3 regions of the Streptomyces sp. NBC_00554 genome follow, and region 2 is predicted to be linked to each of the others. Evidence: riboswitches for the same ligand, from Rfam matches in the RefSeq annotation. Region 2 holds a riboswitch; each other region holds the start of a gene.
What was found. Region 2 has a riboswitch for cyclic di-AMP ahead of OG266_RS18085 (LysM peptidoglycan-binding domain-containing protein). Riboswitches for the same ligand answer to the same signal wherever they lie in the genome.

Region 1: it holds a riboswitch for cyclic di-AMP, as region 2 does, so the genes downstream of both, OG266_RS06325 (peptidoglycan DD-metalloendopeptidase family protein) here and OG266_RS18085 (LysM peptidoglycan-binding domain-containing protein) in region 2, are expected to answer to the same signal.
Region 3: it holds a riboswitch for cyclic di-AMP, as region 2 does, so the genes downstream of both, OG266_RS23380 (M23 family metallopeptidase) here and OG266_RS18085 (LysM peptidoglycan-binding domain-containing protein) in region 2, are expected to answer to the same signal.

What each region holds. Positions count from the first base shown of each region.
Region 1 covers NZ_CP107799.1:1,393,491-1,397,619, reverse strand. The annotation lists gene OG266_RS06330 (alpha-galactosidase) at 1-1,175, shown strand, start outside; cyclic di-AMP (ydaO/yuaA leader) riboswitch at 1,476-1,632, shown strand; gene OG266_RS06325 (peptidoglycan DD-metalloendopeptidase family protein) at 1,637-2,560, shown strand; gene OG266_RS06320 (DUF6250 domain-containing protein) at 2,772-3,491, shown strand; gene OG266_RS06315 (SGNH/GDSL hydrolase family protein) at 3,636-4,129, shown strand, end outside.
Region 2 covers NZ_CP107799.1:4,182,492-4,186,620, forward strand. The annotation lists gene OG266_RS18080 (CocE/NonD family hydrolase) at 1-1,772, shown strand, start outside; cyclic di-AMP (ydaO/yuaA leader) riboswitch at 2,125-2,275, shown strand; gene OG266_RS18085 (LysM peptidoglycan-binding domain-containing protein) at 2,280-3,035, shown strand; gene OG266_RS18090 (hypothetical protein) at 3,221-4,129, shown strand, end outside.
Region 3 covers NZ_CP107799.1:5,316,129-5,320,257, forward strand. The annotation lists gene OG266_RS23375 (PP2C family protein-serine/threonine phosphatase) at 1-1,191, shown strand, start outside; cyclic di-AMP (ydaO/yuaA leader) riboswitch at 1,469-1,627, shown strand; gene OG266_RS23380 (M23 family metallopeptidase) at 1,639-2,670, shown strand; gene OG266_RS23385 (aldo/keto reductase) at 2,782-3,726, shown strand; gene OG266_RS23390 (PrsW family intramembrane metalloprotease) at 3,757-4,129, opposite strand, start outside.

The DNA of each region.
Region 1 (4,129 bases), 2.8 Mb from region 2:
ACAACTCCTGGGAGGCCACCGACTTCGGCATCTCGGAGGACCAGCAGCGCAAGCTCGCGCGGCGGGCCGCGGCCATGGGTGTCGAGCTGTTCGTGGTCGACGACGGCTGGTTCGGGGCGCGCACCAGCGACCGCGCGGGGCTCGGCGACTGGACGCCCAACCCGGACCGCTTCCCGGCCGGCCTGAAGCCGCTCGCCGAGGACGTACACGCGCTGGGTATGCGGTTCGGCATCTGGGTCGAGCCGGAAATGGTCAATCCGGACAGCGAGCTGTACCGCGCGCACCCCGACTGGGTGCAGTTCCAGCAGGGGCGAACCAGGACGGAGTACCGCAATCAGCTCGTACTGAATCTCGCGCGCCCGGACGTCCAGGAGTACCTGTGGGAGCAGCTCGACGGACTGCTCTCCAGCGCCCCCATCGACTACGTGAAGTGGGACTTCAATCGCTGTTTCACGGATGCGGGTTGGCCGGGCGAGCGCTATCCGCAGAAGCTGTGGGTGGCGCACGTGGAGGCCCTGTACGGCCTTCTGGACCGGCTGCGGGCCGCGCACCCCGGTGTCGCGTTCGAGTCCTGCTCGGGCGGTGGCGGCCGTATCGACCTGGGTGTCATGGCCCGTACGGACCAGGTGTGGACCTCCGACAACACCGACCCGCTCGACCGGCTCGCCATCCAGGACGGCTTCAGCCAGATCCACCCGGCCCGGATCATGGCCGCCTGGGTCACGGACAGCCCGAACACGCAGCTCAACGGGCGGGTCAGCTCGCTGCGCTTCCGGTTCGTGAGCGCGATGGCCGGGGTACTCGGCGTCGGCGGCGACCTGAGTGAGTGGAGTGAGCAGGAGCTCGCCGAAGCGCGGGACTGGGTGGAGCTGTACAAGGAGATCCGGCCCGTCGTGCAGCGCGGTGACCTCTACCGGCTGCGGCCCCCGGAGGGTGGGCTGAGCGCGGTGCAGTACGTCCATGGCGACGAGGTCGTCGTCCTCGCCTGGCTCCAGGCCCAGCGTCACGGTGAGCCGGTCGCGCGGCTCCGGCTACGCGGACTCGACCCGACACAAGCGTACGAGTGCCGCGAAACGGGCGAAATGCACAGAGGTGCGGTACTGCTGCATCACGGGGTGAGGGCGGGGCTGCGCGGGGATCTCGATGCGACGGTTATCCGCCTGCGTCGCATGTGACTGTTCTGTCCGAATTAGCTGCTTCATTACAACTGGCCCTGGAATAAGGTGCCGTGGGTCGACGTGCGTGAGCAGCGTCATATTCGTGACGATGTGTTGCGACACCTTTTTGTCAACCTGCCCGAATTCCCGGGCTATTTGAGAGGCCGGAAAGGTCATCAGTCCACAGAGGGTGACGGGAATTCCGGCATGGATCAAGGGGGTGACGTCCACAGAAAGCCCACATGGTTGTCGACGCGCTCTCATTTCGCTTACGTTCGCCATCAATCCGGACGGACGCCCAATCCTGCCGCCGCCCGGAATCCGCACTCACCCGTATGTGGCAGGAGCGGGGGACCCACAGGTAAGACGCCTGTTCCGGTCTCCGGAACGGCTAGGGGTATAGCCGCGCAGCCGCGTGGCCGGGCATCTCCAGCCCGCACCCGACAGCTCACCTCGCAGGCGCCGGAGAGGAATTCGTCATGCCCGCGAAGGGTAAGCACCGCCGTCCCAAGTCCCAGCGTTTCACGCGCTCGATCGCCGTTGCCGGAACGGGTGGCGCCGCGCTCGCGCTGCCACTGATGGGGGCCACCGGTGCCCATGCAGCGACTCCGACGGCCACGGTTTCCTCGACTCAGGAAAAGGCCGCAACGGCTCAGGAAAAGGCCGCCACCTCTGCTCCGGCCGCCGCCAAGAAGACCGCGACGAAGACCTACGCGGTAAAGGCGGGCGACTCTCTTTCGAAGATCGCCACCGACCAGAGTGTCAGCGGCGGCTGGAAGAAGCTGTACTCGGACAACCGCAAGGCTGTCGGCGAGGACCCGGCTCTCATCCATCCCGGCCTGAAGCTGACGATCGGCAAGAAGGCCGCGTCGAGCGGCACCACTGAGTCGTCCGCCAAGTCGAAGTCGTCCACCCAGTCGTCCAAGTCTTCCGAGTCGTCCACCAAGACGGCCGCCGAGACCACGACCCCGGCGACCGACACGGCGAGCAGCTCCGGCTACACCCTGCCGGTCGAGGGCGCCACCGTCGGCACCGCCTACAAGACCGCCGGCAGCATGTGGTCCAGCGGCTACCACACCGGCGTGGACTTCGTGGTCCCGACCGGCACCACCATCAAGTCCATCGCCGCGGGCACCGTCGTCTCGGCGGGCTGGGGCGGCGCGTACGGCAACCAGGTCGTCATCCAGCACGCCGACGGCCAGTACTCGCAGTACGCCCACATGTCCTCCCTCTCCGTCTCGGCGGGCCAGACCGTGACCGAGGGGCAGCAGATCGGCCTCTCCGGCGCGACCGGCAATGTCACCGGACCGCACCTGCACTTCGAGATCCGCACGACGCCGGACTATGGCTCGGACGTGGACCCGGTCGCGTACCTGCGCGCGCACGGTGTCACCGTCGGCTGACGCCTCTCCCTCACCTCCGAAGGCCGGACCCCACGATCCCCGGGGTCCGGCCTTCGGTGTTTCGTGGCCGACGGACCGCGTTCCTTCGGATTCATGAGCGGCACATTGCGGTCTTGTGGACAGCCCGGACGAGGTGTCGACAGACGTGCCGCGGTGGCCGCACAGTGATCTCCGTAAGCGCTTTCTAATCGCCTCGGAGGTCCGCTTTCCCGTGACGACCACTCGTAGAACCTTCGGAGCCCTGGCCGCCGGTGCCGCTCTCGCGGCGCTCGTCCCGGCCACCGCCGCGAGCGCCTCGCCGCGCTACCGCCGGGGCGAGCTCCTGGCCCACGACAGCTTCCGGCACGGACTCGGTCAATGGGCCGCCGAACTGGAGAACGGCGGCACGGTCATGGCCTCGCGCGGTGTCCTGGACATCGACGTGCCGGACGGCGCGACGGTCTGGTTCAGACGGAAGCTCGAAGGGCCGTACGTCATCGAGTACACCGCGACGCCGGTCTCCGCGGGCGGTGTCAACGACCGGGTGTCCGACCTGAACAACTTCTGGAACGCCGTCGACGTCCGCTCCCCGGAGGACCTCTTCGCCACGCCTCGGGGCGGCGCGCTCGCGGAGTACGACTACTTGAAGGCGTACTACGTCGGATACGGCGCCAACACGAACACGACGACGAGGCTGCGCCGTTACGTCGGCGAGGCCGGCGTGCGTCCACTGATCAGCGACTACACGGAGCCGCTGCTCACGGCGAACGAACCGAACCGGGTGCGGATCGTGTCGGACGGCTCCACCGTCCAGTGGTGTAACAACGGGCGGCTGGTCTTCGACTACAGCGACCCGGAGCCGTACACGAGTGGGCACTTCGCGTTCCGCACCACCTGGAGTCACTTCAGGATCACGGACTTCCAGGTGTGGCGGCTGTTCAACCGCCCCTGACAGGCCCTTATTCCGAGCTTGACCCAGACTTTATGAGTGGCTTATCTCACCACACGTCAACCCCTTCCTACGGTCGCGTAGCTCACACCCGAAGGTGAATCATGGGCCGATGTGGCAGACGATTCGAAGAGTGTCAACAGATCAGTGATCGGGTCGTACGTGGCGGTGGGGGACAGCTTCACCGAGGGCGTCGGCGACCCCGGGCCTGACGGGGCCTTTGTCGGCTGGGCCGACCGGTTCGCGGTACTTCTCGCGGACCGGCAGCCCGAAGGCGACTTCAACTACACCAATCTCGCCGTGCGCGGCAAACTGCTCGACCAGATCGTCGAGGACCAGCTCTCCAGGGCGAAGGAACTCGCGCCGGACCTGGTCTCCTTCTGCGCGGGCGGCAACGACATCATCCGGCCCGGCGTCGACCCCGACGAGGTCGCGGAGCGTTTCGAGCGCGCGGTCGCCGATCTCACCTCACATGTCGGCACCGTCATGGTGACGACCGGATTCGACACCCGTGGCGTGCCCGTGCTGAAGCACATGCGCGGCAAGATCGCCACGTACAACGGGCATATACGGGCCGTCGCCGACCGGTATGGCTGCCATGTCCTCGACCTGTGGTCCCTGAAGACGATTCAGGACCGCCG
Region 2 (4,129 bases):
ACGTCCGCGGCCACGGCAACTCGGAGGGCATGCCGACGGACGAGTACTCGGCGGTGGAGCTGGCCGACGGGGTTGAGGTGGTCAACTGGCTGGCGTCCCAGCCCTGGTGCTCGGGCAGGGTCGGCATGTTCGGCATCTCCTGGGGCGGCTTCAACTCGCTCCAGATCGCGGCCCTCGCGCCCGAACCGCTCAAGGCGATCGTCACGGTCTGCTCGGCGGACGACCGCTACGACAGCGACGTGCACTACATGGGAGGTTCCGTCCTCGCCGTCGACATGCACGCCTGGGCCGCCACCATGCTCGCCTTCGTCGCCCGCCCGCCGGACCCGGTGCACGTGGGCGAGGTGATGTGGCACGACATGTGGGTGAAGCGGCTGGAGGCGGTGGACCCCTTCATCCACACCTGGCTCGAGCACCAGACGCGGGACGCGTACTGGCGCCACGGCAGCGTCTGCGAGGACTACGGCGCGATCCAGGCCGCCGTCCTCGCGGTGGGCGGCTGGCACGACCCGTACCGGGACACGGTGTTGCGCCTGGTCGAGAACCTGCCACCGGATCGCGTACGAGGCCTGATCGGCCCCTGGTCCCACCAGTACCCGGACCGGGGCCTGCCGCCGGGACCGGCGATCGGCTTCCTCCAGGAGACGCTGCGCTGGTGGGACCACTGGCTGCGCGACGGGGACACGGGCGTGATGTCGGAACCGCTCCTCCGCTCGTACGTCATGGACTCGCACCGCCCGGCAACGGTGTACGACGTGTTGCCGGGCCGGTGGGTGGGCGACGAGGCCTGGCCGTCCCCCTCCGTGACACCGGTCTCGTACGGCCTCCAGGGCGCGCCGGTACTGGTGCGCTCCCCGCAGCACACGGGCGTGGACGCGGGCCGCTTCTTCCCCTTCGGGAACGACGCGGACCTGCCGCCGGACCAGCGGGAGGAGGACGGGCGTTCGGCCTGCTTCGAGTTCGAAGTCCCGCAGGAGACCTGGGTGTTGGGCCGCCCGAAGGTGCGGTTGCGGCTGACGTCCTGGGCCGAGCGCGGCCAGGTGATCGCCCGGGTCTGCGACGTGGCCCCCGACGGCTCCTCCACACTCGTCACCCGTGGCGTCCTGAACCTGTCAGCACGCCATGGCCGTGACCAGGCGGTTCCCTGGAAACCGGGCTCTACGGAGGACGTGCTTTTCGACCTGAACGGCATCGGCCACGCCTTCCCGTCCGGTCACCGCATCCGCCTCGCGGTCTCCTCCGCGTACTGGCCGTGGATCTGGCCCCAGCCCGGCTCGGAGGCGGGCTTCACCCTGGACCCGGCGGGCAGCGCCCTCGAACTCCCCGTACGGGCAAGGCAGTCGTCGTCCCCGATCACCTTCGAGGAGCCGGAGGAGTCCGAACCCCTGGGCGTCGTCGTACCGGCGACCCTCGACGAACCACGCCCCGAACGCCTCGTCGTACGCGACGTCGCCAAGGGCGAGTGGCGCCTCGAAGTCGACCCCCGCTACGGCGGCACCCGCGTCTATCCCGACGGCCTCGAATTCACGGAGGACGCGGTGGAGACGTACACGATCAATGAGTCGGATCCGCTGTCGGCCCGGACGCGGTCGACCTGGTCGATCCGGCTGCATCGGCCGGATTTGCCTTGGGATGCGCGGGTCTCCACAACCTCCGAAATCACCTGCGATGCCGATGACTTCATCACCTTGAACGAGCTGATCTGCAAGGACGGGGACGAAGTGGTGTTCCACCGGACGTGGGAGCGGCGAATTCCGCGGACTGCGGGCTAGGGCCTGATCCGCCGGACAGGCCCTAGGCGGCCGCCGGTCATCGTGCCTTCGAGCGTCCAGCGATTGCCCGTATTGCACCTAGATTGCCCGCGTCGCCGCTTTGTTCATGCTTGGTCGCGTGAAATGGGTCACGTCCGGACAAGATCGACATCTGACCCCGGTTCACAATTGCCCATTCGCGAAAGGCAAGTTGAGTTTCACATTCCGGTGGAATCGGGCGATTCTCGCTGCAATCCACCGAGGCAAAAGCGATCTACGCCGCGAAATCGGGCCTTGTTCCCGACATGTGCTCTCGCATACGTTCGCGTCGATCCAGGCGGAACGCCGAATCCTGCCGCCGCCCGGAAACCCACCCACCCACGCGCTCACGGCAGGAGCGGGGGACCCAGGTAAGCCGCCGATCCGGACACCGGAACGGCTAGGGGTGAAGCCGCACCCACCACGCGGCCGGGCAGCTCCCGCCCGAACCCGACAGCTCACCTCGCAGGCGCCGGAGAGGAATTCGTCATGCCCGCACGAGGCAAGCACCGCCGCCCCAGGACCAACCACCTCACCCGCGGCATGGTCGCGGCGGGAACGGGCGGAGCCGCGCTCGCACTCCCCCTGGTGAGCGCGACCGGCGCCCACGCCGCCACCCAGGCGTCCGTGCCCGCCCAGGTGACCGCGGCGGCGAAGTCCGCTCCCGCCGCCGTGCCCGACGTCAAGCTCGTCACGTACAAGGTCGCCGCGGGCGACACCTTGTCCAAGATCGCGCGGGAACACACCAAGGACGGCAGCTGGCAGACGCTCTACAAGGCCAACGCCGCGGTCATCGGCAGCGACCCGGCGGCGCTGCGTCCGGGCACCACCCTGACGGTTGGCACGAAAACTGCCCAAACGTCCACGAAGTCGACCGGCTCCACCACGGAATCCGCGGCGGCCCCCGCCACCACCACGACCTACACGGACGACCTCGACGGCTGGATCAAGGAGTCCCTGGACGTCATGGCCAAGGCCGGAATCCCCGGCACCTACGACGGCATCCACCGCAACATCATTCGCGAGTCCGCGGGGAACCCCCTGGCCATCAACAACTGGGACTCCAACGCCGCCGCCGGCACCCCCTCCAAGGGCCTCCTCCAGGTCATCGACCCGACCTTCGCCGCCTACCACGTGGCCGGCACCTCGATGGACCCCTACGACCCGGTCGCGAACATCACGGCGGCCTGCAACTACGCCGCGGCGAAGTACGGTTCGATCGACAACGTCAACGGGGCCTACTGAGCAGGCAGTTCATCTCCGTACGACCGCCGGCGGACAGCTGGCGCATGGAACCGGCAGATCCATGCGCCTCTCCATGCGCCACAAAAATGCACCTGCCGGATCGCGGTCGGGAGCGTTATGCTCGCAGCGATGATGACTCAATCCGTAGGCAGATTGGGGGTCCCATCCGCGCAAGGTGAGTGCTGATGCTCACTCGGACCGCGAATGGGGATTCCCGCCTTTCCTTCTGGCTGCGCGTGCGCGAGTTCGCCGTGCCGCCCTCCATGATCGAGACTGCGACCGCCCGCCGCTCCGCCGGGGACTGGGCGGGGGCGTGTGCCGCCGCAGGTATCGACGTCGATTTCAATCTGCGTTCCGTGGCGCGCACGCATGGCCACGACCTCGCGGCCCGGATCCGGGCCGATCTCCGCCATCTGGCTCCCGACCTGTTGCGCTGGCACCTGCCGAGGGTCGCTCCTGACGGGCTGCTGCGCCCGGGGCTGACCATCGCCCTGGCACGGTACGAGTACGTGGCCGCGGGGCGTGAGGGCGCGCACCCGGTGTACCTCGTGGTCCGGACTCCGCCCGCCTGGGCGGACGCCGGCCAGCGGATCAGCCTCGCGCTGTGGGGCGGCCCCGGCTTCGAGTCCGGCTCATACCGGCATCCGCATCCTCACCCTCATCCTCATCCCAACCGGCGGTACCGGCTCGACCTGCACCGGCACCTGTGGGACGCGCGCAGGGCCGACGAGCTGAGGGTCCGGTCCGGGGCCGATCGGCCGCGCGCCCCCTCCGCCGACCCGGATCCGGATCCGGATCCGCTGGGGATGGTGCCGCAGGAACGCCGGTGTGCTGTCGACCGATGGGCGGCCGAGGCGGGGATCCTGCTGCACGCCGAAGGGCGTACGGACGGCACCGGTACCGTCGCCGTGCGGATCGGGGCCCGGCATCGGCTGGCCCTGAAGCTGACCGCGGACAGGGACGGCCTCGCGCCACCCGTCATGCGGATCGCCGCGGCGCCCACGGACGGCAGCGCCTCCGCACTGCCGGTACTGCCCGACGCGGCGACCTGGGTGCTGCCCGACCTGGAGCTGATCCGCACCGGTTCGCTCGAG
Region 3 (4,129 bases), 1.1 Mb from region 2:
CCGCGCGACGGCTCGTACGACCCGGCATACGACCGGTCCGGTGGGCGGCTGCCCGGGGACCCCGTGCCCGATCCCGGGCTGGGTGACGGAGAGCCCGCCCGGTCGGCCGGAGCGAACCCGCGCAGGATCTCGTACACGCGCAGATTCGTCCGGGTGCTCCCCGTGCTGCTCATCGCCGCCGGCGCCCTGTACGAGTACCTCACGCCGAGGGATTTCACCGGCGGGCCCCTCTTCACTGCCGCCCCGCTGGTGGCGGCTCCCCTCTATTCGCTGCGCGGCACCGTGCTCACCGGCGTATCGGCCGTGGTGGCGGCGCTGGTGGTCCACACCCGGCTCGGCGTCGTCACGCAGGCCGAGGCGGTCACCGAGATGGCCACGGTGGCGACGGCCGCCGTGCTGGCCGCCCTCATCAACGTCCTCGTCCGGCGCGGCAACGCCCGCCTCGCCTCCGTCCGCGAGATCGCCGAGGCCGCTCAGCGCGCCGTACTGCCGGAGCCCGGCGAGCGGATCGGCGCGCTCGATGTCGCGGCGCGGTACGAGGCGGCGCAGGAGGACGCGTTCATCGGCGGGGACCTGTACGCGGTGCAGGAATCCCCGTACGGCGTACGGCTGGTCGTGGGTGACGTACGGGGCAAGGGGATGGGCGCCGTGGCGGCCGTCGCCGTCGTCATCGGGGCGTTCCGGGAGGCCGCCGAGCAGGAGGCGACGCTGGAGGCGGTCGCCGGGCGGCTCGAGCGGGCGCTGGAGCGCGAGGGCGCCCGGCGCGACGGCCTCGACGCCTTCGAGGGGTTCACGACGGCCGTCCTCGCGGAGATCCCGCGCGGCGAGGAGGTCGTACGGATCGTCAACCGCGGCCATCCGCCGCCGCTGCTCCTGCACGCGGACGGCACGCTCGTCACACTCGACGCCGGGGAGCCCGCACTGCCGCTAGGGCTGGGCGAGTTGGGCAGCCTGCCCGACCGTGCGCAGGAGGCGGAGTTCCCGAAGGGGGCCACGCTGCTCCTGCACACCGACGGGCTGTCCGAGGCCCGCGACGAGCGCGGGCGCTTCTACGATCCCGCGGCGTTCCTCACCGGACGGACCTTCCCCGCGCCCGGCGCACTGCTCACCGCGCTCGCCGACGAGGTCCGCCGGCACTCGGGCGGCGGGACGACGGACGACATGGCGCTGCTCGCCGTACGGCGTCCGTGAGAGGTTCTGGCCCCGAAAGGTTCCGGCCTCGAGGGGTTCTGGCCCCCGTTGTCACCGGGGTGATCGAGTGACGCCCCTCCGCATAACAACTGACATACCGTCAAGAGTGTTGTGACTGATGAGGTGTGGTCAACTCGCCCGTTTTACGCCGGTGATGACCCGAAAGTCCTGGCCAGAAGCGTTAATGATCAGTCCGAACGGCTTGGAATCCGGTGCCCGCGTCTATTAACGTTCGATAACGCAGCGCGGTCGTCCCAGCCGTCACGAGAGACGGCTCCGTGCGCATGCGCCTAATCCCGCAAGGGAGCCGGGGAACCACCAACTTGGGGTGAATCGAGCGTCTTTCGCAGGTGGGAACACCAGCGGTTGACGCGCGTAGGAGACCTTCCTGCTCCGAACCCGTCAGCTAACCCGGTAGGCGAGAAGGAAGGAAAGGAGCACGCCCACGTGGCGTCCAACCCGCCTGCCCAGGCAACCTCGTATCCGCCGAGCGAAACGCACACCTTCGTTTACGGCAAAGAAGACGAGGGCCCCCGGGAGGAGTGGAATCCCACCGAGGACTCCCTCCGTCCCATCCGCGGCCGGCACCGTGTCGGCAAGCAGCGCGGAGGCGGCGGACTCGCGCGCAGCTCCACCGTTCTGGGCGTCGGCGTCATAGCCGCGGTCGGCGCGGGCGGCATGGCCACCGCGGCGCCCAACAAGCCGCCGGTCTCGATCTCGCTGCCCGACCTGCCGTCCGTGAGCACGATCCTCTCGGACGACACCTCCGACGACGAGGCAGAGGGCTCCACCACTCCGCTCAGCAGCGCCGGTCTGACCACTGCCGAGACCGAGCAGGGCACCGCGGACGCCGGCGAGGTCCTGCGCGCCCGCATCATGCAGCAGGCCGAGGTCCAGAAGGACCAGGCCGACACCGCGGCCCAGCAGGCCGCCCAGGCCGCCGCGGTGAAGAAGGCCGCCGACGACGCCGCCGCCGTGAAGAAGGCGGCCGATGCCAAGGAAGCCGCCGCGAAGAAGAAGGCGGCGGAGGAGGCAGCGGCCAAGGCAGAGGCCGAGCGCCTCGCCGAGCTCGCCAAGAGCTACACGCTGCCGACCTCCTCGTACACCATCACCTCGACCTTCGGTCAGGCCGGCTCGCTGTGGTCCTCCGGCTACCACACCGGTCTGGACTTCGCCGCGCCCACGGGCACGCTGATCAAGGCGATCCACAGCGGCACGATCACCTCGGCAGGCTGGGACGGGTCGTACGGCTACAAGACGGTGCTCACGCTCGACGACGGCACCGAGCTGTGGTTCGCCCACCAGTCCTCGATCAGCGTCAGCGTGGGGCAGAAGGTCGCCACCGGTGACGTCATCGGGCGCGTGGGTGCGACGGGCAATGTCACCGGGGCGCATCTGCACCTCGAGGTCCACCCCGGCGGCGCCGACACCGGGATCGACCCGATGGCCTGGCTGCAGAGCAAGGGCATCAATCCCTGATACGTACGTTTCCTGATCCCCGGCGGTTCTGACGACACACCCCCCGACGTCAGGGCTGCCGGTCAGGTATGTGCGGAATACAGCCATCCGCTGGTGGCGTTGAGATCGAGCATGACTTCTCTTCGCAAGCTTGGCTCGTCCGGCCTCGAGGTCTTCCCGCTCGCCCTCGGCGGCAACGTCTTCGGCTGGACCGCAGACGAGACCCGGTCCTTCGCCGTCCTCGACGCGTACGCCGCCGCGGGCGGCAACTTCCTCGACACGGCCGACTCGTACTCGGCGTGGATCGACGGCAACAAGGGCGGCGAGTCCGAGACCATCATCGGCAAGTGGGTCAAGGCGCGCGGCAACCGGGCCGACGTCGTGATCGCCACCAAGGTCAGCCAGCACCCCGAGTACCCGGGGCTGTCCGGCGCCAACATCAAGGCCGCGGCCGACGCGTCCCTGCACCGCCTGGGCACCGACTACATCGACCTCTACTTCACGCACTTCGACAAGCCCGAGGTGCCGGTCGAGGAGATCATCGGCGCGCTCGACGAGCTGGTGAAGGCGGGCAAGGTGCGCCACATCGCGGCCTCCAACATCTCGCCCGAGCGGCTCCAGGAGTCCCTCGACTTCTCCGACCGCGAGGGCCTCGCCCGCTACGTCGCCCTCCAGCCGCACTACAACCTCGTCTCGCGCGACACCTACGAGGGCCCGCTGCGCGACATCGCCTCCCGCTCGGGCCTCGCTGCCGTCCCGTACTTCGCCCTCGCGTCCGGCTTCCTCACCGGCAAGTACCGGCCGGGTACGACGGTCGACTCCCCGCGTGCGGCGGGCGCGGGCAAGCACCTGGAGACCGAGCGGGGCCTTCGCGTGCTGGCCGCCCTCGACGAGGCCGCCCAGGCCCACGACGTCCCGGTCGCCACGGTCGCCCTGGCCTGGCTCGCCGCCCAGCCGACGGTCGCGGCACCGATCGCCTCGGCACGGGTGGTCGAGCAGCTTCCGGCCCTTGTGGGGGTGGCGGACCTCGTCCTCACGGACGCGGAGCTGGGCAGGCTGACTGAGGCGTCGGCTTAACCGTCGCCCGCGAGGGATCGATCGAGGGTTCTACGAGCGATACGGGTTGTACGCGGGGTACGGCGCCGCGGTCCCGTACGGCCCCGGGTGGGGCTGGCCGTACGTGGGCGGGTAGCCGTACGTCGGCCAGGGCGGGGGCACCGGAACCACCGGAACCGGAGCCGTCGCCCTGGCCGCGTACGCCAGGGCCGGGCGCGCGGCATCCCGGCGGAGCCACAGCTCGTGGAGCAACTTCCGTTCCCGTACGAGGAAGTCGGCGCCCGCGCGGCCGTCGCGAGCCCGGTGCCGCAGGAAGGCGAGCGAGGTCGCGTACGCCTCGTACTCGGCGACGGAGCGGGCGGCGGGCCTGCCTCCCAGGTGGCGGGCGGCGTACTGGCGGGCGAGCCGGCGCGCGTGCATCGAG